One region of the Bacillus cereus group sp. RP43 genome, then DNA from elsewhere that is predicted to be linked to it. Evidence: predicted binding sites of a transcription regulator. Region 1 holds the regulator's gene; each other region holds the start of a gene.

Region 1 (10,844 bases):
AAGAGATGGCAGATGTTCAAGTTGAAATAACGGATTTGTCAGAACAGTGGAGTAAATATAGCGCAGAAAAGCAAAAAACAATTGTAGTGGAGGATGATGTAGTTATGTTTCATGTTCCTCAAACTGCAATATTTTCTGTACAAGCCGGCGAGAAAATCACCTTTTCACCTATGGCAGACGCAGAAGAAGATAAAATTCGCCTATATATTCTGGGAACTTGTATGGGGGCGCTTTTAATGCAACGTAAAACACTCCCATTGCATGGGAGTGTAATTGCCATAGATGGAAAAGCATATGCATTAATTGGTGATTCAGGAGCTGGAAAATCAACGTTAGCCTCGGCTTTTTTGAATAAAGGATATCAGCTTTTAAGTGATGATGTAGTTGCTGTGTCTCTTTTGAATAAAAATACTGCAATAGTTCATCCTTCTTACGCACAACAAAAATTATGGCAAGAGAGCATAAATGAGTTAGGAATGGAAGTAGCGCAATTTAGCCCTTTATTTGAAAGAGAAACGAAGTATGCTGTTCCTGTAAATTCTCAATTCTTTCCAGATCCATTACCTCTTGCTGGTGTTATTGAATTAGTAAAAACACAGGGAGAAGATATTGAGATGACCCGTATAGAAGGGCTCGCACGCTTGTATAAATTATACCGTCATACTTTTAGGAGTTCTTTAATTTCTAAATTAGGATTGATGGAATGGCATTTTGAAACTTCAACTCATATTGCAAGTGGAATGGAAATGTTTCAAGTAAGCCGCCCGGCCTCAAGATTTACAGCTCATGAGCTTGTGGAAGTTATTTTAAGTGCTATACAGAAAGGGAGTATGGTTGATGGTTGTCCACTCGAGAAAAATATCATTAGAACATAACGTTGTCCAAAGTAAGGGTAATATAGTAAGCGATATGGATGGAGAAAAAGTTATGTTAAATGTCCAGAAAGGAAATTACTATAACTTAGGTGAAATAGGCGGAGAAATATGGGAGCTTATTGAAAAGCCAATAATAATTAATCAGCTTGTTACTATGCTAGTATCTAACTATGATATTGAACGAAAAGATTGTGAAGAGCAAGTTCTTTCCTTTTTAGAGTGTTTGTTTCAAGAAGGGTTAATTCAAATAAAAGATCAGCCTAATAGATAGATTCGTAATTTCAAAAGAACTGTTAGGAAGGGATTAATAAATATTGTGAAAAGGTTAAGGATGTTTTTATCACTGAACATGAAAACAAAGCTCTTATTTTTAGAGGCTTTTATTTTTTTAGGGTGGGCGCGCGTACTAAAAAGTATTACCTTTTCCAAAGTTGCACCTTCTTTAGGAGATTACATGAGTGAAACGTCAAGTACTCATATTCAACCGCACGGAGATACGCTAAAAAAGGTGTCCGAAGCAATTTCTATTATGAGTCGGTATACTTTTTGGGAAAGTCAGTGCCTTGTTAAAGCTATAGCTGGGATGAAAATGCTCGAAAAACGTCACATTGAGAGTACTCTTTATTTAGGAACTGCTAAGGATAGTCATGGTGAATTAATTGCGCATGCATGGTTACGGAGCGGTTCTTTTTATGTTACTGGATCGGAAGGGATGGAGAAATTCACTGTCGTTGGATCATTTGCAAAGAGGCTAAGTGAGGACACTTTTAAAGGAGAGTACAATGAGGAATGATTTAGGTCTTGATGTAGAGTTCATGTCTAAGGAATTGAAGTTTCTTTGTGCAATTTTGCAGTTACAAGATGACGAAACAATGCAAACTTACAGTAAGGAATGGTTTTCGGGTATTGATTGGGAGGTTTTTCTTGAGCAAGCCGTGCATCATCGTGTTTATCCGGTGATCTATCAAAAAATTAAACAGGTAGATGAGGAACTGATTCCTTCACATGTTGTACAAACTTTAAATAGAAAATATAAAAAAAATACATTTCAAATGCTTTATTTAAGTGCTGAAATGGAACGAATAAATAAAATATGTAATGAAAATGAGATTCGTATGATTTTTCTAAAAGGGCCTGTACTATCTCAGGATTTATATGGAGATATTTCTTTACGAACATCTTGTGATTTGGACGTTCTTATTCCAATTCAAAATTTAGAAAAAGTAGAAATGCTACTTTTAGAGCAGGGATATGTAAAAGATGATTATATTCAAACGATATTAAATGATTGGAAATGGAGGCATCATCATATAACATTTTTTCATCCAACAAAGCAGATTAAGCTTGAGATTCATTGGCGGTTAAATCCCGGACCTGGTAAGGAACCTGGGTTTGAAGAACTTTGGAAGCGAAAGAGAAAAAGTACCCTTACGAGTAATTCCGTATATATGTTAGGGAAGGAAGATTTATTTTTATTTCTTGTATCTCATGGTGCTAGACATGGTTGGTCCAGATTACGCTGGTTAGTAGATATAAAAAAAATTGTCAATCAAGATCTTAATTGGAGAGAGATTCATAAATTAATGAGAACATATCAAATGCTACATTTAGGAGGACAAGCATTAATTTTGGTATCTCAATTGCTAGGCGTACGGCTAGATGAAAGAATGATGAGATTAGTAACTAAAAAACATTCAAAAAGGTTAGCACAAGAAGCTCTGTTTTACTTCAGGGAAATGATAAACTTGCATACCGATCCGGTTCCTGAAGAAGTACTTACTTATCATAGTCGACATTTATTTTCGCTAATGTCTAATCAGCAAAAAATTTTATATATTATGAGCCAACTATATCCTTATCCAATTGATGCGAAAACATTGCCGTTACCTAAATTTCTTCATTTTTTATATTTTCCTTTACGTCCGTTTCTATGTATTTGGAGGAAAACGAAGAAGTTTGCTTTATTATTGGGGGAACATCGATGAATTATATTATATATTTTATGAAGAAATTATATTCTTCAGCAGGAAAAATACTGTATGTGAATTTATTTGGTATGGTTTTAATAAGTTTACTTGAAGGGATAGGTATTATTTTATTACTTCCTATGATAAGTATGACTGGAATAATCAATATAGGTGAGGAGACTTCTTTTATTGCACCCGTTTATAGATTTTTGCAAGATTTTCCTAAAACAACAAGTCTAATCTCTATTTTAGGTATATATGTATTAATAGTATTAAGTCAAAATCTACTGCAAAGAAACATAACGCTAAGAGATGCGGGAACGCAACAAGTTTTTGTACGAAAGTTAAGAGAAGAAACATATAGTATGATTTTAAAAGCAAAGTGGAGGTTTTTTTTAGAGAAAAGGAAAACAAATCTAATTAATATATTAACTACAGAATTAGCTCGTGTTAGTTATGGGATTAATTTAATTTTACAATTGCTAGCTACTATTCTATTTACATTCATACAGGTAGGGCTTGCGTTTTTATTATCTCCCCAAATCACTGTATTTGTTTTGGGCTTTGGCTTATTGTTCTTGGTAGCTTCTCGTGTTTTTATAAAAAAAGCAAGAATACTAGGCGGTAAGACTTCAGAATTGGCAAAAGACTATCTTTCTGGTATAACAGATCATTTCAATGGAATTAAAGATATAAAGAGCAATACTTTGGAAGGATCACGTTTGGATTGGTTTCAATCTATAACAAAAAAGATGAGTAGCGAACAAATGGAGTATATGAGAATAAGGTCAAACTCTCAATTGTTTTATAAAATTTCAATGGCTATATTAATTGCATTTTTTATATTTTTGTCAGTAAATATGTTTCAAGCGCAAACGGCCCAGTTACTATTAATCATTCTCATTTTTTCAAGACTATGGCCAAGATTCATGACGATTCAGTCAAATTTAGAACAACTGGCTGCAAGCATTCCTGCCTTTAAGTCATTATGGGAATTACAAGGGGAATGTAATGAAGCGATTGAAATGCAGGATATACATCAGCAAAAACATATAAAGCCGATTTGTATAGAACAGGGTATTGAATGTAAGGATGTTTATTTTCGGTATAATAAGAAGGAGCATTTGTATGCACTTCAAAATATTAATGTGAAAATACCAATCAATAGTATGACGGCTATTGTGGGACATTCGGGAGCTGGGAAGAGTACATTAATTGATGTTTTAATGGGATTGATTCAACCAGAGAAAGGTCAAGTATTAATAGATGGAACTCCTCTTACAAGTGAAAATTTATTGTCATTGAGACGAGCTATTAGTTATGTGCCACAAGATCCTTTCTTATTTAATGCAAGCATAAGAGAAAATTTATTGATGATTGATCCGAATGCGAGTGAAGAACAAATTTGGGCTGCATTAGATTTCGCGGCGGCAGCTGAATTTGTACGAATGCTTCCAAAAGGGCTTGATACTCTCATTGGAGATCGTGGAGTGAGACTTTCAGGTGGTGAACGTCAACGACTTGTATTAGCTCGAGCTATTTTAAGACAACCATCCATTTTAATATTAGATGAAGCTACGAGTGCATTAGATACTGAAAATGAAGTGAAAATCCAATCAGCAATAGAAAGATTGAAAGGAACGATGACTATTGTTGTTATTGCGCATCGGTTATCTACGATCCGTAATGCAGATCAAGTTATTGTTTTAGGAAAAGGTGAAATTGTTCAAAAAGGTGAGTTTAATCAATTGGCTAAAGAGAGAAAAGGTATATTTCGAAATTTATTAGGGTCACAAATGGAAGTGGGTTCATAGAGGAGAAAGATTGAATGAAATCTTGTATTATTGTAATTCGAGTTGAATGAAAGCCCGGATAATGGTCAGTTACAACAGATCTTATCCGGGCTTTTATATTTGTATTTTGTAAATTTAGGGAATAAATATAATTTAGTACCTTGCAATAAATAGTACTGAGTGGTATATTGTGGATAAAGTAGGTACCGTGTATTGAACAGTACTGAAATGAGAAAGGGGGATTGTCCTTGAACGTTCAGTTTAAAAAAGGTGTGTTAGAACTTTGTGTATTGGCACTTGTAAAACGTAAAGATTGTTATGGTTATGAACTTGTTCAGCAAATCTCTAATAAATTTTTAATATCGGAAGGTTCTGTATATCCGTTATTACGTCGTTTAACGAAAGAGGGATATTTTCAAACGTATTTAAAAGAATCCACCGAAGGACCGCCACGTAAATATTATCAACTAACAGAGCAAGGAGAGATGCAACTTACGTTATTAGTAACGGAGTGGCGTGATTTTGCTAAAGGTGTTCAAGAAATTATTGAAGGGGTGGAATGGGATGAGTAAAGAACGGTTTCTTAAAGAATTATCAAGTCATCTTAGAAAGTTACCAGAAGAAGAGCGACAAGATATTTTATTTGATTATGAAGAGCACTTTCAGTTTGGGATGGAAGAGGGGAAAACTGAATCAGAAATAATAAAGGGACTTGGCTCTCCAAAGGTAATTGCGAAAGACTTGCTTGCTTTGTATCGCTTTGATGAGATGAAAAGGGATCCATCGACTTCGAATATAACAAGAGCTGTCATGGCAGCGATTGGACTTAGTTTGTTTAATTTTATTATTGTGTTAGGCCCGTTAGTTGCAATTATCGGTTTTATATTTTCTTTTTGGGTCGGTGGGATTGCTAGTGTAGTGACACCATTTTTCGTTATTGTAAAAGTATTTATGGGTACTTTTATATGGTTGGATCTTTTCGTTAGTATAACGTTTGTTGGAGTAGGTTTGTTGTTATGTATTGTAGCTTATTATAGTACGAAGTGGTTTAAAAGATTATGTGTACGCTATGTAGTATGGAACTTCAAAATGATAAAAGGGGAGTAGATGATGAAAAAGATATTATTAGTAGCTATCGCTTGTATCATTATTGGAGTAATAGGGATTTCACAAACATATGAAAAAGCAGTACAAACTGCAGGAAAAGGAGATAAAGAGGACGTAATTAAAAACGAAACGCTAAAAAATGTAGAAGTTAAGTTAGATGCTGGAGATATTGTTGTCCAAAAATCTCCTGATTCCTCTTTTTATGTAAAGCAAACAGGAGACGTAAGTAAACAGGAGATTCGTATTGCTGAAGATGGTGATACATTAAAAGTCATAGGGGAAATAGAAAAAGGTGTTTCATTTGATTTTTCATTTTACAATTTTGGATTTCAAACGCCTACATTAACTATATTAGTACCTGAACGTTCTTATCAAGAGATAAAAGTAAATTCATCCGCTGGACAAATAGAAATAAGTAATGTGAAAAGTGACCGCGTAAGTGTTGAAACACTCGCCGGAGAAGTGGATTTGAAACATGTAACAGCAAAGAGTGTGGAGGGGTCTACAAAAGCTGGCGAGGTGAATTTTAAAAAAGTCATAGGGAAAGCAACAGCAAAAACGGCTAGTGGGGATATAAATATTATTGATCATGATTCTAAATATGATTTAGAAGCAAGTTCAACTGCTGGAGATGTAGAGATTACTTTATTGGAAAAACCACAAGATGCAGTTATAACTGGGCAAACCGCTGCTGGAGACGTGACAATATTTAATGAAGAAAATAAAAATATAACGATTGGTAATGGTAGTAAAAAGATTAGCGGTAAAACCGCTGCTGGAGATGTTACTATTGAAACGCGTTAATAATTAATGAAATAAATTCTTTTGAATGAACGGAAATCTATCAAAATATAAAAAGAAGATAATTCCCTATATAAATAAGGGAATTATCTTCTTTTTATTATTTTTAATGTAAATCACGATATACGCCAATTACTTTTCCGATAACTGACACTTGTTTTAAAATGATAGGTTCTAGTGAAGAGTTTTCCGGTTGTAGACGGAAATGATCTTTTTCTTTATAGAAACGTTTAACAGTTGCTTCGTTATCTTCTGTTAAAGCAACTACAATTTCACCGTTGTATGCAGACTGTTGTTGGCGAACAACAACTAAATCACCATCAAAGATACCAGCTTCAATCATGCTATCTCCAGAAATGCGTAACATAAATACTTGGTCTGCTCCAGCAACGATACTAGCTGGAAGTGGGAAGTGATCTTCTACACTTTCGACTGCTGTAATCGGTAAACCGGCAGTAACTTTTCCGACGATTGGAACTTGAATAACAGATTGTGTTTCTGTTTCCATTCGGTTGTCACCTAAAATTTCAATTGCGCGTGGTTTTGTTGGATCGCGTCGAATATATCCTTTTTCTTCTAGTCGTGATAAATGTCCGTGCACTGTAGAACTAGAAGCGAGGCCGACTGCTTGACCGATTTCACGTACGGAAGGTGGATATCCTTTTTCTTGTACTTTTAGCTTAATAAAGTCGAGAATGTCTTGCTGGCGTTTCGTTAACTTTTCCATGTTTTCTAACACCTCGTTTTCTTTCATTTTTCTTATTATTAAGTATAACATGCGAAAAAACATTCTACAAACATAAGTTCGAACGGAAGGCGAATTTATGATACACTATAAGGAAAATATAGTGAGAAAGAAGGGTTCAAAGTGAATGCAATTATTTATGCACGTGTGAGCACAACAAAAGAAGCGCAGGAAACATCATTATTGCGTCAAAAAGATGAATTATTGCATTTAGCTGAGCGCTATCAAATGAATGTTACAAAGGTGATTGAGGAGCAGGCTAGCGGTTATACAATTGAACGTGATGGCATATTAGAAGTGCTAGATACAATTCGCGATGAACAAGTTGATGTACTTCTAATACAAGATGAAACGCGCCTTGGTAGAGGGAATGCGAAAATTGCATTAATGCACTGTTTACATAAAGAGGGAATAAAAGTATATACGCATACGCATAATGGAGAATTAGAACTCTCTGACTCTGATTCGATGGTGCTAGATATAATTGGGATTGTTGAAGAGTATCAAAGAAAGATCCACAATTTAAAAATTAAGCGTGGCATGCAAAGGGCGATAGAGAAAGGATTTCGTCCGGAGAATAATTTGAAAAATCGTCATTTAAGTATAGGACGTGAGAAAAAAGAAGTGCCAATTGAGGAAATTGTACGTTTACGCCGGAATGAATTAACTTTTGAAGAAATTGCAGCAACACTTCGTGGTTTTGGTCATGATGTTTCAAAAGCAACTGTACATCGAAGATATGTAGAATATACAAAGCAATTGCTTGATAAAGAGGACTAACTATTGTATGATAATAATCAGTTTTGAGTAGAAGGGGGATTCGAGATGCCAAGTCACGAACTCATTGAACGCATTAACTTCTTAGCGAAAAAAGCAAAAGCTGAAGGCTTAACTGAAGAAGAACAACGTGAGCGCCAATCGCTACGTGAACAATATTTAAAAGGATTTCGTCAAAATATGTTAAACGAATTAAAAGGAATTAAAGTCGTTAACGAAGAAGGCACGGATGTTACACCGACGAAATTGAAAGCTTTAAAAAAGCAAGATAATGCAAAATTAAATTAAAAGATGGGCATAGCCCGTCTTTTTTGATATTAATAGAAAGATACGTGAGTAATAGCTTTCCAGTTGTAATGCTACTTCAATCGTTTCAATACATAGTGAGTGGTGAATTTAGACATATCAATTGATATGTCTTTTATTATGCACTTGTTGCGAAGGTAATATGTGAATAAATCGAATTGGTTATAGCTTTATTAGAAGCAATGATTGCAAGTGGATTGTATATGCAGTAATTCTTTAGGCAGGATAAAATAGATATGAGGGGAATATGCGTGTGACATTTGTTTTATAATTAGTAGGAGTACATGGTTGAAATTAATGTGCTTTTCATATTTGCGCTAAGCTTAAAATATGATCTTGTGTATGTGTTACTTTGATGGTAATTATTATTGATTTTATTTCGATGCAAAGGGAGAATACCTGCTTTATTTTTAGTTAGAGCCTTCTATTCATTTGCCACGCGCAGTAATGAAAGGTTAAATGTACATTTTTTATTTTTCGATTTAATGATATTGCATAAAAATACAGATAATTCCCTTTCTTTTTAAAATAAAAACAATAAAAAAGTATGTCATATTGAATACCCATACATTCCCGGAATCACTGTTTTTTTTATGAAAAATCAAAAAAACATCAACATATTTGTCGATACATGTTGTATAATCTTGCGTGGGAAGCTATCATATAAATGTATAAAACGTTTACTAACATACGCGAAGGGAAGAATAGCATGTCACATTCAATCGAACAACTTTCTATCAACACGATTCGCACATTATCCATTGATGCGATTGAAAAAGCAAACTCTGGTCACCCAGGAATGCCAATGGGTGCAGCACCAATGGCTTATACATTATGGACTCAATTTATGAAACACAATCCAAATAACCCAACGTGGTTTAACCGCGATCGTTTCGTATTATCTGCAGGTCATGGTTCAATGTTACTATACAGCCTACTTCATCTATCTGGTTATGACTTAACAATGGATGATTTAAAGAACTTCCGTCAATGGGGAAGCAAAACTCCAGGACACCCTGAGTATGGTCACACAGCAGGTGTAGACGCAACTACTGGTCCACTTGGACAAGGTATTGCAACTGCTGTAGGTATGGCAATGGCTGAAAGACACTTAGCGGCTAAATATAACCGTGATGCGTATAATGTAGTAGATCATCATACATACGCTATTTGTGGTGATGGAGATTTAATGGAAGGCGTTTCTGCTGAAGCATCTTCATTAGCTGCTCATTTACAATTAGGTCGTCTTGTTGTGTTATACGATTCAAACGATATTTCATTAGATGGCGATTTAAATCGTTCATTCTCTGAAAGTGTAGAAGATCGTTATACAGCATACGGATGGCAAGTAATCCGTGTTGAGGATGGAAACGATATTGAAGCAATCGCAAAAGCAATTGAAGAAGCGAAAGCTGACGAAAAACGCCCAACGCTAATTGAAGTAAGAACGACAATTGGTTTCGGTTCTCCAAACAAATCAGGAAAATCAGCTTCACACGGTTCTCCACTTGGTGTAGACGAAACAAAATTAACGAAAGAAGCATACGCTTGGACTGCTGAACAAGACTTCCATGTAGCAGAAGAAGTATATGACAACTTCCGTAAAACAGTACAAGATGTTGGTGAGACTGCACAAGCTGCGTGGAACACGATGCTCGGTGAATATGCACAAGCATATCCAGAATTAGCAAACGAACTGCAAGCAGCAATGAACGGTCTTCTTCCAGAAGGTTGGGAACAAAGCTTACCAACTTATGAATTAGGATCAAAAGCAGCAACACGTAATTCTTCAGGTGCTGTAATTAATGCAATTGCAGAGTCTGTACCATCATTCTTCGGTGGATCTGCTGACCTTGCTGGTTCTAACAAAACATACATGAATAACGAAAAAGACTTTACAAGAGCTGATTACAGCGGTAAAAACATTTGGTACGGTGTACGTGAGTTCGCAATGGGTGCAGCAATGAACGGTATCGCACTACATGGCGGTTTAAAAACTTACGGTGGTACGTTCTTCGTATTCTCTGACTACTTACGTCCAGCAATTCGCCTTGCAGCATTAATGCAATTGCCTGTAACGTATGTATTCACACATGATAGTATCGCTGTTGGTGAAGATGGTCCAACACATGAGCCAGTTGAACAATTAGCAGCACTTCGTGCGATGCCAAACGTTTCTGTTATTCGTCCAGCAGACGGTAACGAATCAGTTGCAGCTTGGAGACTAGCTCTAGAATCTACAAAAACACCAACTGCATTAGTGTTAACTCGTCAAGATCTTCCAACATTAGAAGGTGCAAAAGACGATACTTATGAAAAAGTAGCAAAAGGTGCATATGTAGTTTCTGCAAGCAAGAAAGAAACTGCTGATGTAATCTTAATTGCAACTGGATCTGAAGTAAGCTTAGCAATCGAAGCGCAAAAAGCTCTAGCAGCAGACGGCGTTGATGCAGCTGTTGTTAGCATGCCATCT
Region 2 (10,844 bases), 140 kb from region 1:
CTTGAAGTATGCTTTATTTTCACGTTCTGGTAATTCTACTTCTAAATCAAGCTTACCACGACGAATTTCCACTTTATCTAACTTAAGTGGTTCTACTGTTTGCTTTCCTAAAGAAAGCTGTAAATCTGTTAAGAAAATAACAGGCACTTGATATTCTTCTGCTAAGTTAAACGCTTCTACAATATCATAGAAAGCTTCTTCAACTGTACTTGGCGCCATTACGATTTTTGGAATCTCACCATGCGTTCCGTAAATCATAGCCATTAAGTCAGACTGCTCTTGTTTTGTTGGTAAGCCCGTACTTGGACCACCACGTTGTGTATCAATGATAACTAGCGGTGTTTCAGTAATACCTGCTAAACCAATTGCTTCCATCATTAAAGAAAGACCAGGACCAGCAGATGCTGTTAATGTACGAACACCAGCGTAGTTTGCACCGATCGCCATTGTACAAGCTGCGATTTCATCCTCAGTTTGGATTACTGTTCCGCCGACTTTCGGTAACTTTTTAATTAAATATTCCATAATTTCAGATGCAGGTGTGATTGGATATGCAGACATAAAGCGAGCACCACCAGCCACCGCACCAAATGCGATTGCGTCGTTTCCAATCATAAACATGCGTTTCTTACCGTCAGCTTTTTCAAGCTGCATCATGTTTACTTTCTCACCAAGCAATTCTTTCATGTATTGAGAGCCGCGTTTAATTGCTTCCATATTCTTTTGAACGACTTGCTCTCCTTTACGACCAAAGATTTCTTCAACAACCTCTAAATAAGCTGTTTCGTCTAATCCTAATACCGCACTAGATGCTCCAACAGCAACCATGTTTTTCATTAAAGATGTGCCTAATTCTGAAGCGATATCTGTAAACGGTATCACATATAGATTTACATCTGTATTATCAGGTATTGTCGGATTAAATTTCGCATCCGCAACTACAATTCCGCCCGGACGTAGTTCGTGGAAGTTAAAATCAATTGTTTCTTGATCAAAAGCAATTAAAATATCTAAATCATCTGAGATCGCACGTACTTCTGTTGTACTTACACGAATTTTATTATTTGTATGGCCGCCTTTAATACGTGATGAGAAGTGGCGGTAACCGTATAGGTAATATCCTAATCGGTTTAATGCAATACAGAAGATTTCTCCTGTACTTTCAATTCCTTCACCTTGTTGGCCTCCAACTTTCCATGAAAGTTGACTAATCATCTCCTACACCCCTTTTGGCTGCATTCATTGTAGTGTATTTTTTTACAGTAATAGTTTAGCATTTTTTATGCAAATAAACTACAATGGACGCAAATTATGCCTCTTCTGATTTCCCTTAATCTTTAGTATAATGCTATTTCGTTTACCATTCTAGTATTAGGTCTTAAAAAAATCAATAAATTCAAGTGTATTTATTTTAATTTTTCTGAATTTTTAAAATGCATCCTTTAGAACGTTATACAGTCAACAAAATTTTTATACAAAAATCGCTCTACAGTTGATTCACTATACTTTTTACACAGTTGATTAATTATATTTTCATAATCCCTATATGCTTCTACACCTACAACAGTTTCTAAAATCCCATCAAAATCAGAACCGAATCCTATATTTTTTTCTCCACCTAATGAACAAATATATTCCACATGCCTTAATATATCTGCTATATTCGCTTGTCTTTCATTCGTTAAAAACTGCGGTACGAAAGTAATACCAATAATGCTATTTTTCTTTATAAGAGCTCTTATTTGTTCATCTGTTAAATTGCGTGGATGCCCACAAAGTTGATAACAGTTTGAGTGAGATGCAATTGGTTTTTTAGCAATTTCAATAACATCCCAAAAGCTTCTTTCATTTAAGTGAGACACATCGATCCATAAATGTAACGTATTAAGTTCTTGTACAACTTGTCTACCAAATGCAGTTAAACCTGCTCCACGTGCCTCTAGCGCTCCATCAGCTAACAGATTGGCATAGTTCCATGTCAATCCAAAAGAACGTACACCTAAGCGATAAAACAAACGTAATTTCATCGCTTCTTTTCCAATTGCTTCGCATCCTTCTAATGTTAATAATGCTCCAATCTCGTCCTGTTTTAGCATGTTAATATCGTTTTTTGTCTGAATAAACTTCATTCCTGGTAGCGATAGAATTTCATTATGAAAAATATCTATCATTTGCAGCGCAACTTCAAAACGCTTTTCATACGCTACTGTTTCTGGTACATATATAGCAAAGCATTGTATACTTCCTTTTCTTTTCTTTAATTGTTCAAATGTAATATGTAATTGTGAATCGTTTTGAAAGTCTTTTTTTCCCTTTGCACTCCATAACTGAAAGAGCACATCGCAATGAGCATCAAAAATTTTCATTTTCATATTCCTCCATTACAAAAACAACCTGTCTGCATACATGCAAACAGGTTGTTTCAACTTAACGAGGTTCTACAATTAATTTTATCGCTGTACGCTCTTCACCATCAATCATAATATCTGTAAACGCTGGGATACAAATCAAGTCCAAACCGCTAGGCGCTACAAATCCTCTTGCAATTGCTACTGCCTTTACCGCTTGGTTCAATGCACCTGCACCAATAGCTTGAATTTCTGCTGTTCCGCGTTCGCGAATAACACCTGCAAGTGCACCAGCTACAGAATTAGGGACCGACGTTGCTTTAACTTTTAATATTTCCATTCCGCGTTTCCTCCTCGTTTCTATAAAAAGTAATAGCAATTATTTCACTTTAACTTATATTCACGAGGAATGGCACGTATTCCTGCTAAATTTCTGTAATTTTTCTAAAAAATTAAAATATAATAAATTCTCTAACTTTTCATTAAAAATCAGTCAAAAAACGGTTGGTCATCATTAATTAAAATGCGCTCAATTTTCTTCGCTTTCCCTGTATTAGGATCCACATCAATTAACACTGCACTTAATTGCGTTCTACCATTCGTCACTTCAAAACGTACTGGTAAGTTCGTTAAAAACTTCTTCAATACCGCTTCGCGATCCATACCTAAAATCCCATCATATGGGCCTGTCATACCAACATCTGTAATATAAGCTGTTCCGCTTGGTAAAATACGATTATCAGCTGTAGGAACGTGTGTATGTGTACCTACTACCGCTGTAGCGCGACCGTCTACGTACCAACCTAACGCCTGCTTCTCACTTGTTGTTTCAGCATGAAAATCAATAAAAATAATGTTTGTACGTTTTTTTGCAATGCTGATTAACTCATCCGCTTTACGGAATGGACAATCAATCGGAGGAAGGAAAGTACGTCCTTGTAAGTTAATAACTGCAACTTCTGTTCCATTACAATTTACAAAGATAAGCCCTTTTCCCGGCGCTCCTTCTGGGAAGTTAGCTGGTCTTGCAAGATATTTTGCATCATCGATAAATTCAAATACTTCACGGTTATCCCAAGCATGGTTTCCAAGTGTAACCGCTTGTGCCCCGCACTCTAAAAAGTTTCGATATATTTTTTCCGTAATTCCACGTCCACCCGCAGCATTTTCTCCATTAATAATTGTTACTGTGGGTGTATATTTTTTCTTTAATGCCGGTACGTACTGTTGAATCATGTCTCTACCAGGAGATCCTACTACATCCCCAACAAATAATATTCTCATATGTCTTACCCTTTCTATGTACTACATTTTTTATTACCATACTATAACTTAAAGCTATTTCCTTACAACAGTTACAATTTATCTATTATAAGTTTCTTCACTTGCATACTGCTCATAAATAATTTTCTTTATTTTACCCAATTCCAACACAAAAAAATAAAGTGGTGTTTCACCACTTTATTTTGCGTATTCCACTGCGCGTGTTTCACGAATAACAGTTACTTTAATATGTCCTGGATAATCCAGTTCATTTTCAATACGTTTTCGAATATCACGAGCTAAACGATGAGCTTCTAAATCATCAATTGTATCTGGTTTTACCAGAATACGAACTTCACGTCCTGCTTGAATTGCGAAAGATTTTTCTACGCCTTCATAAGACTCTGAAATTTCTTCTAACTTTTCAAGACGACGAATGTAGTTCTCAAGCGTTTCACTACGAGCTCCCGGTCTTGCAGCTGATAATGCATCTGCTGCAGCAACTAGAACTGCAATGATAGAAGTTGGTTCTGTGTCACCATGGTGAGATGCGATACTGTTTATTACAACAGGATGCTCTTTATATTTCGTTGCGAGTTCAACACCAATTTCAACGTGGCTACCTTCTACTTCATGATCGATTGCTTTTCCGATATCATGTAATAGACCAGCACGTCTTGCTAGTTTTTCATCCTCACCAAGCTCCGCTGCCATAAGTCCAGTTAAGTATGCAACTTCCATAGAGTGTTTTAAGACGTTTTGTCCGTAACTTGTACGGTATTTTAAACGACCTAAAATTTTAATTAAATCTGGATGTAAGCCATGAACACCCACTTCAAACGTTGTTTGCTCTCCGACTTCACGAATATACTCGTCCACTTCACGTCTTGATTTTTCGACCATCTCTTCAATACGCGCTGGGTGAATACGTCCATCCTGTACTAGTTTATCAAGAGCGATACGAGCTGTTTCACGACGAATCGGGTCAAATCCAGATAGAATTACCGCTTCTGGTGTATCATCGATAATAAGGTCAATACCTGTTAACGTTTCTAACGTACGAATATTACGACCTTCACGTCCGATAATACGTCCCTTCATTTCGTCGTTTGGAAGATTTACAACCGAAACGGTTGTTTCAGCAACATGATCAGCTGCACATCTTTGCATTGCAAGAGATAAAATCTCTTTTGCCTTCTTATCCGCTTCTTCTTTCGCGCGAACTTCACTTTCTTTTACCATAACGGCAATTTCATGAGAAACTTCACTTTCCACTTTACCAAGAATAATTGCTTTCGCTTGTTCGCGGGTCAGATTGGAAATGCGCTCTAATTCTGTTTGTTGCTTTTGAACTAACTCTCCCACTTTGCTTTCCAACTCTTCAATCTGTTGTTGTTTCGCTACAAGAGATTCCTCTTTCTTTTCTAACTGTTGCTCGCGTTTATCGAGCGTTTCGTCTTTACGATCAAGGTTCTCTTCTTTTTGCATTAAACGATTTTCTTGTTTTTGTAATTCGCTTCTACGGTCACGAATTTCTAATTCAGCTTCTGTACGAAGTGTATGAATTTCATCCTTTGCTTCTAAAAGCGCTTCTTTCTTAAGTGCTTCAGCATCACGATTCGCTTCGTCTAGAATACGTTTTGCTTCATTAGCTGCACCATTAATCTTCGCTTCGGCAATAGACTTTCGAACAAAAAAGCCAACAACTGCACCGACTGTTGCAAGCAAAATGGAGATGAGTATCCAAACTGTACTACTCATGATTTCACCTCCCCTTGCTATGAATGAAAAAAGACTGTCGGCATGTACATTGAATGACAACGTACAGCAAAGACCGTCGTCCCGCTTTTTTAAGGGACTTTCTTCATTTCACAATTAAAATGTCATATTATTATTTCGGCAAGATTTAAGTCTTACTCCGAATATTACTTCTCTTCTTGAGAAGAGTATATCGTATATAAGAAAAAATATACATTCTCATTGTATCTATCGCAATTTTCATTGTCAAGCGTTGTCTACTTTTACTTTCTTTACCTTCAGCCCTGAATCTTATATGGATTTAAAAAACAGACGGCATATTATCCTGGAAAACCTTAGTAAATCCCAATTCATTCACTCAAAACATATGAATATCCCTCTTTATACATAGCCTTTTGGATAGAATAAATATTTTATCTCTAGCTATATACAACGCTTTCATAATGAATTAAAAAATAAAAGACACGGGACCGTGTCTTTTATTTTTTAATCTTGAAGAGTTGAATCTTCCGTGCCTTCAACACCAGAGTCTTCACCAATTCCGTGATGTTCACGAACAAAGAAAGCAATTTCCTCTCTTAAATCCGTATTCTCTTTTAAGAATTGCTTCGAATTTTCACGACCTTGCCCTAAGCGCTCTTCATTATAAGAGTACCAAGCACCGCTCTTTTGAACGATATCAAGTTCAGAAGCCATATCTAAGATTTCACCTTCTCTTGAAATACCTTCTCCATACATAATATCAACTTCAGCAACACGGAATGGCGGTGCTACTTTATTTTTAACTACTTTTACTTTCGTTTTATTACCAACGATGTCATTACCTTGCTTTAATTGCTCAGCACGACGCACTTCAAGACGGACAGTTGAATAGAATTTCAACGCACGACCACCTGGAGTTGTTTCTGGGTTCCCGAACATAACCCCGACTTTTTCACGAATTTGGTTGATAAAGATTGCGATTGTTTTTGATTTGTTGATTGCACCTGAAAGTTTACGAAGTGCTTGTGACATTAAACGTGCTTGTAAACCAACGTGAGAGTCACCCATGTCCCCTTCAATCTCAGCTTTCGGTACAAGAGCTGCTACAGAGTCAATTACGATAATATCAACCGCGCCACTTCGTACAAGTGCTTCTGCGATTTCTAGACCTTGCTCTCCTGTATCAGGCTGTGATAATAGTAATTCATCGATGTTAACACCTAATTTTTGTGCATATACAGGATCCATTGCATGCTCCGCATCGATGAACGCCGCTTGTCCACCTTGACGCTGCACTTCCGCGATTGCGTGTAATGAAACTGTTGTTTTACCTGAACTTTCAGGTCCATAAATTTCAATAATACGTCCACGTGGGTATCCGCCTACCCCTAGTGCCACATCAAGTGCTAAAGAACCACTTGAAATTGTAGAAATTCTACGCTCCGCTTGTTCTCCTAATTTCATAATTGAACCTTTACCGAATTGCTTCTCTATTTGTTTTAACGCCATATCTAATGCCGCTTGACGATCACTCATTCAAAATTCCTCCTTAACTCAATTGCTAATCTTATTATACCTATTTTCAATTCAATTTGCCAACAAAAATCGAACATTTATTCGATTTTTTATTTTATATCGAATAAAACTAGATTTTCCCACAAAAAAACTAGAAGAAATTTATATCTCTTCTAGCTTTTTAAATAAATGATAAAATCCATATTTTGTAGAGCGCTCTCTAATTTGTTGACGACTTCCACTTAAATTAAGCGAGAAGACTACAGCTGGTTCATCTTTAATCGCCAATCCAACAAATACTGTCCCTGGTTCTTTATGCTCTGAAGCATCCGGTCCTGCCACTCCAGTAAAACTAATCCCGACATCTGCATTTAACAGTTTTTTCACATTTTCAGCAAGATAACGAGCACACTGTTTACTAACCGCGCCGTCAGTGCGTAACACCTCTTCAGGTACATGTAAAATTTGTTGCTTCACATCATTTTGATAACAAATGACACCGCCTTTAAATACAGACGAAACACCAGCATTTTCTGTTACTTGATTCCCAAAAAGACCACCTGTTAAACTTTCTGCACATGCTAAAGTTAACCCCTTTTCCTTCAATAGCCTTATTGCTTTGTAATGAAGGAAATCTTGGTCATATCCGTAGAAAAATTCTCCTACTCTTTCTAAAATCAACTCTTCCACATGCTGTATCAGTTTCTCCGCCTCATCAGCATCATGATGTTTGGCAGTTAAACGTAATGTCACTTCTCCATCATTTGCAAGTGGTGCAATGGTTGGGTTCGTTTGTCCATCAATTAAATCTTGAACTTTCACCTCTAATTGAGATTCCCCAATACCGAAAAAACGAAGAACACGAGAATAAATATTTTCCCCCGTTGTAAACTTGCATAAAAACGGCTCTACGTAACTCATATACATCGGCTTCATTTCTTTTGGTGGTCCTGGTAATAGAATATAAACTTTTCCGTTCTTATTTAACCCCATACCAGGTGCCATACCGTGATCATTCGCAAATACAGTCGATCCATTTAAAACGAGCGCCTGCTTTTTATTATTCTCCGTAAATTCACGGCCTGTACGCTTAAAATAATCGCTTATCGATGTTAATGCCTTTTCATCATACACAAGCTCTTCATCTAAACTAGACGCAATTGTTTCTTTCGTTAAATCATCTTTTGTCGGTCCTAATCCACCTGTAAAAATGAGCATATCAGCTCGTTCTTCAGCCAATTCAATTGCCTTTTGTAATCGCTTGTTATTATCCCCAACAACAGTATGGTAGTACACGTTAATTCCGATTGAAGCTAACTTTTCAGATAAAAACTGGGCATTTGTATTTGCAATTTGTCCAAGTAACAATTCCGTTCCAACCGCAATAATTTCAGCATTCATCCCAATTCCCCCATAAACTTCTATTTTGAGTTTACAAAAGCATCTTTATTTTTCCAGAAATAATCCCACCCTGAAATAACGGTAAAGAATAATGCAATCCATATGAAAATATCCGCAACTGGAATATGCAGTAAATTTAACGGTACATCATGCAATAAGTATGCTGCAATCGCAATAATTTGTGTCCATGTCTTAATTTTCCCTAACTGATTTGCTGCAACTACTTCCCCTGTCCCAGCAAGTACAAGGCGTAAACCTGTTACTGCAAACTCACGGCTTATAATTACAATAACGATCCAAGCAGGTACGTATTGCATCTCTACTAACGTGATAAGTGCTGCCGAAACAAGTAATTTATCTGCTAACGGGTCAAGGAATTTCCCTAAATTCGTTACAAGATTATACTTTCTTGCATAATGTCCATCAATCCAATCTGTAGCCGAAGCAATAATAAAGATAAGCGCCCCTACTAAATGTTGAATCGGTAACTCTACATCACCAATTATAAATGAGCCCCACTCAAAGGGCGCTAGCATAATTACCATAAAAATTGGAATTAAGCAGATTCTAGATATTGTAATTTTATTTGGTAAATTCACAGCTATTCCTCCATCATATCAAAAACATTTGTTCATTGAAAAAAGTCATCGAAGCGATGACTGTTATTGTGCTGGTTGCTCTATCCCTTGGTTTTTTATCACCAATCTTTGGTGAAGTTCTTTTTCTGGATCCAATGGGAAAGCAACCACTTGGCCATTCAGTTTGACTTCAACATTCGTTGCATTTCCAATATTAAGTCGCACTTCTTTTACTGTTGATAAATCACGTTTTTCTATTTGGCCACCTTGTACTGTAGTGTTTAGAATTTCGTTCCCAGCTTCATCTTTAACATCTACATAACTCGCACCTTTACCCGATATTTCCAGTTCTAATGTTTTATTATTATGAATTTCCAAAGTAGATACCTTACCACTTGTTCCAACTACTTTCACTTCTTGTTGTCCAGTTGGTTGTGCTGGTTGTTCCTCTTTCTTTGGTTCTTCTTTTTTTGGTTCTTCTTTTTTTGGTTCTTCTTTTTTTGGTTCTTCCGCTTTCGCTTCATCTTTCTTCGTATCTAACGGAGAATCTTTTGCTTTTTGAACCTCAATTTTCTCACTTTGAGCATTTGGAACTTGCCTATCATCTTTTCCAGTTAACGCTTGAATAACAAACCAGACTACCACTCCAAATGCGATTACTAACAACGCAATCAAAATTTTTGGCATATGATCTGCAATTGGCCATGATGAAGACTTTTGCATTGTTTCTTGTGTTTTTTGTCCAGTTGATACTTGTGGAACTTCACGTTTTTCAGATTGTGGTATCGTACTCTGATATTCTACAAGCAGTTCTTCTCCATTTAATCCAACAGCATCTGCATATTGTTTAATGAATGCACGCGCATAAAAAGCTCCTGGCAACACATCATAATTGCCTTCTTCAATCGCTACTAAATGGCGTTTTTGAATTTTTGTAATCTCATGCAGCTGATCAATAGACAAGCCTTTTACTTCTCTTGCTTCTGTCAGCTTTTTTCCTAATTCCGTCACTACTAACACCTCAATATTTCTTTAAAAGTCGAACATAGAGAAATTATTTTGCGTACCTTGCTCAATTTCATCTACTAAATTATATTGAATTTCTTCATCATAATCGTTACGCAATTCGATAATATAATCAAAATCATCCAATGTGTATTCTGACTGACTCACAAACACATCCGGATGTTCCACAACTTTCGTTGCAGGCAATCTCATGATTTCACGAACGAGCTGCCAGTGTCTTTCATTGGCACGCTTTGTCGACACAATTCCATCTAGTATGAAAATATTATCGTCGCTATACTCATCTTCAATCAATTGGCTACGAACAGTTTGCTTAATGAGAGTAGATGATACGAATAACCATCTCTTATTTGCACAAACACTTGCGGCAACAATAGATTCTGTTTTTCCGACACGAGGCATTCCTCGTATCCCAATTAGTTTATGACCTTCTTTTTTCATTATCTCCGCCATAAAGTCTACAAGTAATCCTAGTTCATCACGCACAAATCGAAATGTTTTCTTATCGTCTGCATCTCGTTGTATGTACCTACCATGTCTAACTGCTAGCTTATCTCTAAGCTTTGGCGGACGATATTTCGTTACCGTTATATTATCCATCGTATTTAAAATTGATTCAAGTCTAGAGATTTGTTCTTGATTATCACACATAAGCAAAAGTCCACGTCGTGCATTATCTACACCATTAATTGTGACAATATTGATGCCAAGCATACCGATTAACGAAGAAACGTCACCAAGTAAGCCAGGTCGGTTTTTATGTATTTCATATTCAAAATACCATTCAATCATCCAAGATCACTCCCCCACGCTTACTTTACACCTACGTACTATATTATATGATTTCACCTTAATAGGGAAGCTAAATGTATAATCTATTCCTCCTAATTATTATACAAAAAAAGTAGAGAGGAGCTTCTCCTCTCTACTTTTACTTATGTTGTACAAACTTCACCATTAAATTTGCGATTGT
Region 3 (10,844 bases), 1.4 Mb from region 1:
GGTAATATTGTGAACTTGTCGGTTCCCAAGGAGCAATCGCATGTTCATTTAATGATACATCCCAGTTCGGAATAACAAGTTCTAAATCTACCTCGAGCTTCGAGCCAAGTCCATCACAAGAAGGACACGCGCCGAACGGACTATTGAACGAGAACATACGCGGCTCTAATTCTCCGATTGAAAAACCACAATGTGGACAAGCATGATGTTCACTAAATAGAAGTTCTTCCTCTCCCATTACATCAATTAAAACTCGGCCCCCACCAAGCTTTAAAGCACTTTCCAGTGAATCTGCAAGTCGGCTTGCAATTCCTTCTTTCACAACAATACGGTCAATAACAACTTCAATTGAATGCTTCTTATTTTTTTCTAAAGTAATCTCTTCAGATACATCCAGCATCTCTCCATCAACGCGCACACGAACATAACCTTGCTTCTTAATATCTTCTAATACTTTCACATGCGTACCTTTACGCCCTGACACCATAGGCGCTAGCACTTGCAATTTCGTGCGTTCAGGATATTCAAGAACACGGTCTACCATTTGTTCCACTGTTTGTGATGTAATTTCAATTCCATGATTCGGACAAATCGGCGTACCAATTCGCGCGAATAATAAACGTAAATAATCATAAATCTCTGTTACCGTTCCAACCGTTGAACGAGGATTACGACTGGTCGTTTTTTGATCAATTGAAATCGCCGGAGACAAACCTTCAATCGTATCAACATCCGGCTTATCCATTTGCCCTAAAAACTGGCGTGCATACGCGGATAAAGATTCCACGTATCTACGCTGCCCTTCTGCATAAATCGTATCGAATGCTAACGATGATTTCCCTGAACCAGACAATCCCGTCACAACAACAAGCTGATTTCTCGGAATGGTTACGTCAATATTTTTTAAATTATGCGCTCTAGCACCTTTTACAACAATAAAATCTTTACTCACTCTTTTCACCCTTCCGCTTTTAATTCTAATAGTAAATCTCTTAATTCAGCTGCACGCTCGAAATCTAACGCCTTTGCTGCTTCTTTCATCTCTGCTTCCATCTTCGCAATTGTATTTTCACGCTCTTTTTTCGTCATCTTCTTAGCTGGTGTTGCTTCATATGTTTCCGTATCCTCAGCTGCTGTTGTCGCACGAATAACGTCACGTACTCCTTTTTGAATCGTTTTCGGCGTAATACCATGCTTTTCATTGTAAGCTTCTTGTATACTACGACGACGCTGTGTTTCTTCAATTGCAATTCCCATTGATCTCGTTATGCGATCTGCGTACATAATAACGCGGCCGTTTGCATTACGCGCCGCACGACCAATTGTTTGAATTAATGAACGCTCTGAACGTAGGAACCCTTCCTTATCAGCATCTAAAATAGCTACAAGTGATACTTCTGGAATATCTAATCCTTCTCGTAATAAGTTAATACCGACAAGTACATCAAATTTACCAAGGCGAAGATCACGGATAATTTCAATACGTTCTAACGTTTTAATTTCAGAGTGAAGATAGTTCACTTTAATTCCTACATCTTTTAAATAGTCCGTTAAATCCTCTGACATTTTCTTCGTTAAAGTCGTAATTAATACACGTTCATTTTTCGCAATCCGGTCATGGATTTCTCCTAATAAATCATCTATTTGTCCTTCAATTGGTCGTATATCAATTGGTGGATCTAAAAGCCCTGTTGGACGAATAATTTGTTCTACTACTTCCGGTGACTGCTCTAACTCGTACGGTCCTGGCGTTGCCGAAACGTAAATAACTTGATTCGTTTTCTCTTCAAACTCATCAAACGTGAGCGGTCTATTATCTAAAGCTGATGGCAGACGGAATCCATGATCAACAAGCACTTGCTTACGTGCTTGGTCCCCGTTATACATCGCTCTTACTTGCGGAACTGATACATGCGACTCATCCATAACAATTAAGAAATCCTCTGGAAAATAATCTAAAAGCGTATACGGCGTTGAACCTGCTGGACGAAGTGTTAAATGACGGGAATAGTTTTCAATCCCTGAACAAAAACCCATCTCGCGCATCATTTCTAAATCATAGCGTGTACGTTGTTCTATGCGCTGCGCTTCTAACAATTTACCGTTATCATTTAATTCTATTAAACGCTCTTCTAATTCTTTTTCAATATTTTCAATAGCGACCTTCAGCTTTTCTTCACGTGTAACGAAGTGAGATGCCGGGAAGATTGCTACATGATCACGTTCTGCTAATACTTCACCCGTTAATGCATTTACTTCTCGAATACGATCTATTTCATCCCCGAAAAATTCAATTCGAATACAATGCTCGTCAAGTGATGCGGGGAAGATTTCAACTACATCTCCGCGCACACGGAATGTACCACGCTTGAAATCAATATCATTACGGCCATACTGTACATCAACAAGTTCACGAAGCAATTGATTGCGGTCCTTTTCCATACCGACTCGAAGTGAAACAACTAACTCACGGTATTCTTCCGGAGAACCTAAACCGTATATGCACGACACACTCGCAACGATAATAACATCATCTCGTTCAAATAAGGAAGACGTTGCCGAATGGCGTAATTTATCAATTTCATCGTTAATTTGCGCATCTTTTTCAATAAACGTATCCGTATGTGGTACGTACGCTTCCGGCTGATAATAATCGTAATAACTAACAAAATACTCCACAGAATTGTTAGGAAAGAAATCTTTCAGCTCACTATATAACTGTCCTGCTAACGTTTTATTATGAGCCATTACAAGTGTTGGCTTCTGCACCTCTTTAATGACATTTGAAATCGTAAATGTCTTACCCGTTCCTGTCGCTCCAAGCAACACTTGCTTTTTCTTTCCACTATTAATTCCCTCTACAAGCTTCTCTATCGCTCCCGGCTGATCGCCTTGCGGGGAATATTCTGAGATAATTTCAAATGGATGTTCCAACTAAAAACCGACCTCCTCATAAAAATCTGTATTATTATTTTACCACGAATGACCATAAAAAACCTAAAAAAACGAACAGATATTCGGTAAAACTTTCGACAATATATACATAAAAAAGGAAGGAATAAATACTCCCTTCCTCTACTAACTCTATTTTTTAAGTACATATAATAAGTCATATCCATTGCGCCCATTTTCATTCGTACAATCTATTAACCTATATGCCGTTTCTAATTCACATTGCTCTTTAACAATCCTTTTACAACTATCTTCATATATACCTGTATGATTACCAGCAAATTGATCTTGCCTATTGTCTAACACATGAAGTATATCTGTCCCACTATGCTCTAACATTTGAAAAATCGGGTCACCTTCATGTGTATACTGTACAATTCTTATTTTATCAACTTTCCCTTGTTCCACATTCCAAACGAACTTCTCGAATTTATCTAGATTAGAAATTTCTGCCCCCTTTGCAACGACATCATTCTTCTTATCAATTGCACTGTTAGGTTGTGAACATGCTACTAAACTAAGGAGAAATAAGCATATAAAACCTGTTTTTTTTCCTATTATTATCCTCTCCTATACAAACTATTGGTATACTAGAAAAAGCTACTTTCCTCTATGAAAGTAGCTTCTTATTTCCTTTCTCCTTCTTCGGAAAAATAACATATGAAAATGAAATCGCAGTATCCGCTAAAAGAACAATAGCCCATACTTGGCTTACACGGCTTGCTGTTTTATTTAAAACGATTCCTGACTCTAACCAATTTCCCCACTGTTCTACTGGAATAAGCCCATACATGAAGAAAAAGAATATATGAACCGCAACAAACAAAATAAGATGTAAAACCCAATTTTTTATTTCCTGCTTCGCATGCGCCATCCCTGTTACTTCAAGTGGTTCTTCGATAATAGGCGCCGGTTCATTCCGCCACTTCGCAACTAATTTTTGTACATATATATCTAGCTTCTTCAAATCCTTTTTCCCGTAAAACACAGCATACAATAATATAATTACAGTAATGATTTGAAAATTAGAGAACTTCCCTGTTTGATAGTAGTCCACTACTCCTAAAGTTAAAATAAACACTTCATTTACGAGTAGCACAATCCCCATAATAAAACTCGCCTTTTTCAAGCGAAATCCATACCTTAGTAAAAAGAATCCGATAGCTGATAACCAAAATACAATCTCTGCCCCAATTAAAAAATACCATCGATATTCCGCGAGTATACTCATTTATTCCTCTCCCTTTCATCATATATACGAAAAGCCTCATCCATATATACTAGAAGCTCTTCCTCAATTGGATACATACTCATTTTCTGTGAATCTTCTTTTGACTTTCTTACTTCCCACAATTTATCTAAAAATGCTTCATCACCATTAGCCATCTCTAAACACTTCTGCATTAATTTCTTCGTTGCCTCTTGTACTTCATCACACGATGCTTCCTTACCGTCTTTCATAAAATTACTTAATTGCTTTAATAAATCTACCCACTCTAACACATTCGGATCTTCCTCACTCATATTTGGCAAATTATGAAGTAAATCTTGCTCTTCCTTTGAAAACAATTCATTTTGGAATATTTCACGTATACGAGGAGACTGTTTCGAAAGCTGAATGAGTTCAAACATAACTTTCCAATCCAGTTCTCCCTCCACATCTACCGAATACACAACGGCTTGTAAAACACGCTCCATTCGATTGAATTTCTTTTGTTCTTCCTGTACAAATCTAAGTTGTTTTTCAAGCGAGTCTTTTGAATTAATCTCACCTTTTACTAACATATTCGTAATCTCTTTTAATGAAAAACCCATTTCTTTTAAAAATAAAATTTGCTGCAAACGAACAACATCTCTCTCACTATATAACCGATGTCCTCCATCAGTTTTCCCACTCGGCTTTAATAAATCGATTTGATCATAATAACGTAACGTCCTTACTGTAACCCCTGTTTCCCTCGTTAGTTCTTGAATTGAAATCAACTCCATCACCTCTTCTCCTTCATTATAAAAGGTGACGTAACGTAACTTTCAAGTAGTTTGTAAAAAAAATACAAAAAGCTGTTTATACCTTTTGTATAAACAGCTTTTATGGAAATAACCCCTTTTGCACAGCACGTCCACAAGATAAAATAAGCGCTCCAACAACAACACTCGTTGCTGTTTTATGGTAATGCGCTGATAGTAATAAATAATATGATAAACCTACAGTACCAATCATAATACAAATACTCGGCACTGGATTACGAGAAAAGTTTTGCATTCCCCAAAGAAGCGCAAATATAGCTGTAGCGACACATAACACCGGTAATCCCATCCCAGTTCCCCTTTTTCTATCTATTATTTCTTGTTGCTAACACACTCGTCGATACCATACTCATACACGATCAGCCTCTTTACTATTTCTATATTTCCATTTCGGCCAATAGTTCACAAAGAAATAAACAAACTGCCCTAGTACAAATAAAACAAATGGCATACCAGCACTTCTGTAAACAATTAAATTATACAAACTCCATATCGCTAAACTAATTACTAAAAATACCCCTAAATATTTAAACGCTTTATCCGACTGAAATCTCTCAAACTCGTCTTGCATTTTTCATTCCTCCTATCGCTATGCTCGTTTTCCCACCATAACTCCTACGATGAGACTACCAGCAAATAAGAAACTACATACAATGAATATTTCTGGCGTAGGTATGACATCTCTGCCTACGACTTTGCTCGCACCAATGTAAACAATGAGAAGGACAAATACGAACTAAAACGTCCCCTCCACATAATCCTAAGACAGTAGCGATATACAACTTTTTAGTATCGTTCATTTTCTCTCCCCTTACTCCAACGTAAATATTTCCTCTACCTTCATTCCAAAATATTTGGCGATTTTTAGGGATAACTCTAGACTCGGGTTGTAGTGATGGTTCTCAATCGCCACGATCGTCTGACGCGTCACCTGCATCGCCTTTGCCATTTCAATTTGCGTTATATGATGTTGTTTTCGTAATTCTTTAATTTTATTTTTCACACCCATAGGCTCCACCTTCGAAAGTAAAGATATCTTTACTTTAATTATAAATATTTTCCAAATACAAGTAAAGATATCTTTACAAAAAAAGGTAAAAAAAGAGACATCTACAAGATGCCTCTTTGCTACTACATAAATCCCAATGCATATACAAGAACGTACCCAAGTACCGAAAGGCAAACCGAGCCAATTAATCCTGCCACAAATGCCCTACTTCCTAATTTGCGGAACGTTTTAAACTCTACATTTAAACCTAGCCCTGCCATCGCCATTGCAATAAGCATGTACGCAATTACTACAATATATCCGGCAACAACTTCTGGGATAATCCCAAGCGAATGCACCGCACTCATTGCTAAAAATCCGAAGATGAACCAAGGAATTGGAAGGTCGCGCCACGATCTTTTTTCCTTGCTTCCCTCGCTCTTACCAAACCATAATCCAATTAAAATCGCTACTGGCACAAGCATCGCTACGCGCGTTAATTTCACAATAACTGCGATGTCTACAGCGGTGCTACCGCCTGGCGCCGCAGCCGCAATTACGTGAGCAATTTCATGCAGCGTCGCTCCCGAGAATACACCGTAACCGTACGGAGATAAGCCAAGCACTGGATATAATAATGTATAAATAAGTGTAAATATTGTACCTAAAATTGCAATAATCGCTGCCCCAACTGCCGTTTCTTCATCTTTCGCTTTCACTTGCGGTGCAATTGCCACAACCGCTGCCGCACCGCAAATTGCCGTCCCGCATGCTGTTAAAATCCCAAGTTTCTTTTCTACTTTAAATACTTTCGTTAGTCCATATACAACAAAAATGGTAAATGTAATAACAACCGCTGCGATGACCAATACTTTCGGCCCCGCCTTTGCAATATCAACAAGATTTAATCGCATTCCAAGTAAAATGATCCCGAAGCGAAGCAACTTCTTACTCGCAAAGTTCGTTCCCGCTATCGCTTCTTGAGGAATCCCGATTGCTGCGCGCCAAACCATCCCGATTAGAATAGCGATTACTAATTGTCCCATAATATTTAAAAATGGAAGCTCTGCTAAATATTTCGCGGCGATTGCGATTAATAACGTAATCCCAATACCTTGCGAAAATCCAAAGCCCTTCTTCTTTTGTATAACAAGTGTTTGTTCCACTTTGTACCACCCCAATAATCGTATTGGAACATGCATGTTCTTTCTAGTTACATTATAAGAGAATTTTTATAATAAGTTTAATATCAATATTGAATCTCTATCATCAGAAATACTTATGATAAAATAAAAGCAAAAATAAAGGGGCCTAACAAATGAACGTCGACATTTTGAAAATCTTTGTGACTGTCGTTGAACAAAAACATTTCTCTCGTGCAGCAGAACTTTTAAACCTTTCACAACCCGGTGTAAGCATGCACATTCGCAACCTGGAAAATGAATTTGGAACTACACTCATTCAGCGCTCCCCAAAGCACGTCCAAGTTACAGAAGCAGGAAACATATTATACATACACGCAAAGCAAATGCTCTCTCTTTACGAAGATGCCAAACAAGAAATTAATGAACTACATAACGTTGTAACAGGGACGCTCCGCATTGGCGCTAGCTTTACAATTGGCGAATACTTACTTCCGAAAATACTTGCGCGCTTTGCCAATGAAAATACACACGTCGAGGTTCATACCTTTATCTCCAATACGGAAGAAGTTTTGCAAAGCCTCCGCTCTAATCAAATTGATATCGGCTTAGTGGAAGGCCAAGTCGTATACGCTGACGTAGATGTTGAAACGTTTATGCAAGATGAAATGAAGCTCGTCGTCCCTCCAAATCATCCATTGCTCCATATCGAGGGAATTAACGAAAATACATTGCAAGATCAAGTCTGGGTATTAAGGGAAAGCGGTTCTGGCACACGTGCCTATAGCGATCGCTTTATACACCAACATCATTTGAAAATGAAACGCTTCTTTACATTCAGCAGTATTCAAAGTGTAAAGGAAGCCGTCGCTGCCGGGCTCGGCATCGCTATCCTTTCAGACTGGACTGTGCGGAAAGAGCTACTTGCAAAAGAGCTATTCCACGTCGAAGTTCCAAATGAACAACTAATCCGCCCATTCTCCATCGTGCGCGGCAAATATTTTATTCCATCTAAAGCTATTCAAGTGTTCTTAAATCATGTGGATTCTTTTGCGAAAAAACAGAGTTGACCTTCACATTAGTGTGAAGGTTTACAATACATGTAAAAGGAGTGAAATGCAGTGCGAATTGGAGAGTTATCAAAAGAAACTGGGGTTAGCGAAAGAGCACTAAGACATTATGAAGAAAAGGGATTGCTCCCTTCAAATCGCCTCACAAACGGCTATCGTGATTTCGATAAAAGTGCCATTAAAAAAGTAGAGCTTATCCAAATGTATTTACAGCTCGGCCTAAATTTAGAAGAGACAACAAGGATGCTGCGCTGCCTTGAAATCGAGCCACACCTGTACGAAAATCCGTGCAGTAGTATCCTTGCGCTTTACGAAGACAAACTCAATGAAGTAACAAGGCAAATCTCATTACTTTCCAACATTCAAGCGAATTTGCAAAAACACGTTTCACTCCTAAAACAAACAAAAGAAAAGGAATGATTACATGTTTGTCATACACGGCAGTTCAAGACAAAATGGGAATACGGAAGCCTTAACCTATATGATGATTGATGGAATGAAAGCAGAACAAATTTACTTGCGTGACCATACCATTTATCCTATTACAGACCAACGTCATGATGCAGAAGGATTTCAATCTGTAAATGATGACTATGGGCAGTTAATTGAGCGTATGCTAGAGCACGACACGATTATCTTTGCTACGCCACTATACTGGTACGGAATGAGCGGCCACATGAAGAACTTCGTTGATCGCTGGTCACAAAGCTTGCGTGATACATCTCTTCATTTCAAAGAGAAAATGAAAGGTAAAAAAATGTACGTTGTCATCGTTGGCGGAGACAGTCCAAAACTGAAAGCATTGCCGCTTATCGCCCAGTTCCAATATATCTTTGATTTTGTTGGTTCATCATTTGAAGGGTATATTATTGGGGATGCGAATGGATTGGATGAAATCAAGAACGATGCTGAGGCGCTGTCAAAAGCACAATTGTATAATAATAAATTCAAAAATAGCACACAGAAATAAGTTTGACAAATCCATTTGTATGCGCATACAATGAAAATAATATTATGAAAGGAAGGTACTTTGACCAATGAAGTTCTAATTCTCTTATTTATTTCATCCATCACAAATAGTGAACAAAAATGATGAAAACTAGCAGAGGATTAGTCTGTCCATTTGTCGATACTTTCTTTCGATACGATCATGTGAAAAATCGTTTATTTATGTACGATTTTTACATTCAAGGGCGACGTTTATCCTCTCTAGTGAAACTAGGGAGGTTTTTTTATGACCATTTTATTCGCACGTAATATTGAAAAGAGCTTTGGTGATCGCACCCTATTTACGTTACCATCACTGGAAATTCAAGCAAACGATCGTATAGGAATTGTTGGAGTCAACGGAGCTGGAAAATCTACGTTATTACAAATATTAAGTAAAGAAATAGAGGCTGACCAAGGCACAGTAACTCATCATAGTTCTGTCTCCATCATTCCTCAGCTTAGCGAGGCACTACCGGACACCGCTTCTTCTCTTGCAAAAGGAAAATGGAGTATTTCAAACGTTGCTGACTCAATGAGCGGCGGGGAACGAATGCGCCTAAAGATTGCCCATGCCCTCGAACAAGATGCAGGCATTCTATTTGCTGATGAACCAACAAGTCACTTAGATATGCTCGGTACAGAGCAATTAGAAAAGGCACTTTTATCTTATAAAGGTGCACTAGTTTTAATATCACATGATCGCGATTTCCTAAATGCCATATGTACCAAAATCATCGAAATTGAAGATGGTACTATTCAAGAATATAAAGGGAATTATTCAAACTATCGAAAACAAAAAGAACGTGAGCGAATACAAAAACAAGCGGAATATGAGCAATATATAAACGAAAAAAATCGTTTAGAGCAATCAATTTTACAAAGAAAGCAACGTGCTTCTAGCATGACAAAAGTCCCAACGCGGTTCAGTTCATCTGAATCTAAACTTTATAAATTAAGTGGTGCACACGGTCAAGAAAATGTTAGCAAAGCAGCGAAAGCGTTAGAGACACGTCTTGAAAAATTGGAAAAGAAAGAAAAACCGAAAGATTTTTCTCAAGCTCAGTTTGATCTGCAATATCATACACCCATTCATAGTAAAGCGATTGTTCAGTTTAATAACACAACGAAGAAAATATGCGACCGCACACTATTTAAAAATATGAACGGGACAATCGCCCCTGGTGCAAAGCTTGCTATTGTAGGAGCAAATGGAAGTGGAAAAACAACTTTGTTCAACATGATTCTTGCAAATGAACGTGGTATCCAACTTTCAAAGAGTTGTAAAATCGGATACTTTGAACAAACATTATCTATTTTAAACACAGATAAAACAATTTTAGAAAATGTTCTAGAAGAAACGAACTATACTGAATCGTTCGTTCGAACAATACTTGCAAGGCTCCTTTTCCGCCGTGAAGATGTTCATAAACCCGTACACGTCTTAAGTGGTGGAGAACGAATGAAGGTTGCACTCGCAAAAGTATTTTTAGGGAATTATAATATGCTGCTACTCGACGAGCCGACGAACTATTTAGATTTAACAACACAGGAAGAATTAGAAAGCATGTTACAAGAGTATCCTGGCACTATACTTTTCATTAGCCATGACCGTGCCTTTATTCGTTCTGTTGCAGACCATATTCTACAAGTAGATGAGAGCAAACCAAAAATATT

Evidence for each region. The regulator LexA, encoded in region 1, represses DNA repair genes until DNA is damaged. The targets are predictions, from matches to a motif close to CGAACATATGTTCG.
Region 2: a site for LexA is predicted at 6,958-6,971, ahead of recA (recombinase RecA). Genes of this name have one in related genera too.
Region 3: a site for LexA is predicted at 3,007-3,020, ahead of uvrB (excinuclease ABC subunit B). Genes of this name have one in related genera too.

The regions. Positions count from the first base shown of each region.
Region 1 covers NZ_JARVHQ010000001.1:1,785,687-1,796,530, forward strand. The annotation lists gene QCI75_RS09385 (aldolase) at 1-875, shown strand, start outside; gene QCI75_RS09390 (lasso peptide biosynthesis PqqD family chaperone) at 838-1,146, shown strand; gene QCI75_RS09395 (lasso peptide biosynthesis B2 protein) at 1,183-1,668, shown strand; gene QCI75_RS09400 (nucleotidyltransferase domain-containing protein) at 1,658-2,860, shown strand; gene QCI75_RS09405 (ABC transporter ATP-binding protein) at 2,857-4,656, shown strand; gene QCI75_RS09410 (PadR family transcriptional regulator) at 4,884-5,207, shown strand; gene QCI75_RS09415 (DUF1700 domain-containing protein) at 5,200-5,742, shown strand; gene QCI75_RS09420 (DUF4097 family beta strand repeat-containing protein) at 5,743-6,546, shown strand; gene lexA (transcriptional repressor LexA) at 6,650-7,270, opposite strand; gene QCI75_RS09430 (YneB family resolvase-like protein) at 7,412-8,068, shown strand; gene QCI75_RS09435 (DUF896 domain-containing protein) at 8,114-8,353, shown strand; gene tkt (transketolase) at 9,081-10,844, shown strand, end outside.
Region 2 covers NZ_JARVHQ010000001.1:1,643,013-1,653,856, reverse strand. The annotation lists gene QCI75_RS08745 (2-oxoacid:acceptor oxidoreductase subunit alpha) at 1-1,215, opposite strand, end outside; gene QCI75_RS08740 (dipeptidase) at 1,443-2,366, opposite strand; gene spoVS (stage V sporulation protein SpoVS) at 2,428-2,688, opposite strand; gene QCI75_RS08730 (TIGR00282 family metallophosphoesterase) at 2,838-3,632, opposite strand; gene rny (ribonuclease Y) at 3,810-5,372, opposite strand; gene recA (recombinase RecA) at 5,856-6,887, opposite strand; gene QCI75_RS08715 (competence/damage-inducible protein A) at 7,029-8,267, opposite strand; gene pgsA (CDP-diacylglycerol--glycerol-3-phosphate 3-phosphatidyltransferase) at 8,288-8,866, opposite strand; gene QCI75_RS08705 (helix-turn-helix domain-containing protein) at 8,930-9,856, opposite strand; gene QCI75_RS08700 (DUF3388 domain-containing protein) at 9,878-10,663, opposite strand; gene QCI75_RS08695 (DUF3243 domain-containing protein) at 10,803-10,844, opposite strand, start outside.
Region 3 covers NZ_JARVHQ010000001.1:336,378-347,221, reverse strand. The annotation lists gene uvrA (excinuclease ABC subunit UvrA) at 1-952, opposite strand, end outside; gene uvrB (excinuclease ABC subunit B) at 958-2,934, opposite strand; gene QCI75_RS01665 (DUF4362 domain-containing protein) at 3,085-3,516, opposite strand; gene QCI75_RS01660 (hypothetical protein) at 3,563-4,183, opposite strand; gene QCI75_RS01655 (MerR family transcriptional regulator) at 4,180-4,941, opposite strand; gene QCI75_RS01650 (hypothetical protein) at 5,042-5,269, opposite strand; gene QCI75_RS01645 (hypothetical protein) at 5,330-5,551, opposite strand; gene QCI75_RS01640 (helix-turn-helix transcriptional regulator) at 5,792-5,989, opposite strand; gene QCI75_RS01635 (YeiH family protein) at 6,112-7,134, opposite strand; gene QCI75_RS01630 (LysR family transcriptional regulator) at 7,287-8,180, shown strand; gene QCI75_RS01625 (MerR family transcriptional regulator) at 8,232-8,600, shown strand; gene QCI75_RS01620 (flavodoxin family protein) at 8,605-9,150, shown strand; gene abc-f (ribosomal protection-like ABC-F family protein) at 9,415-10,844, shown strand, end outside.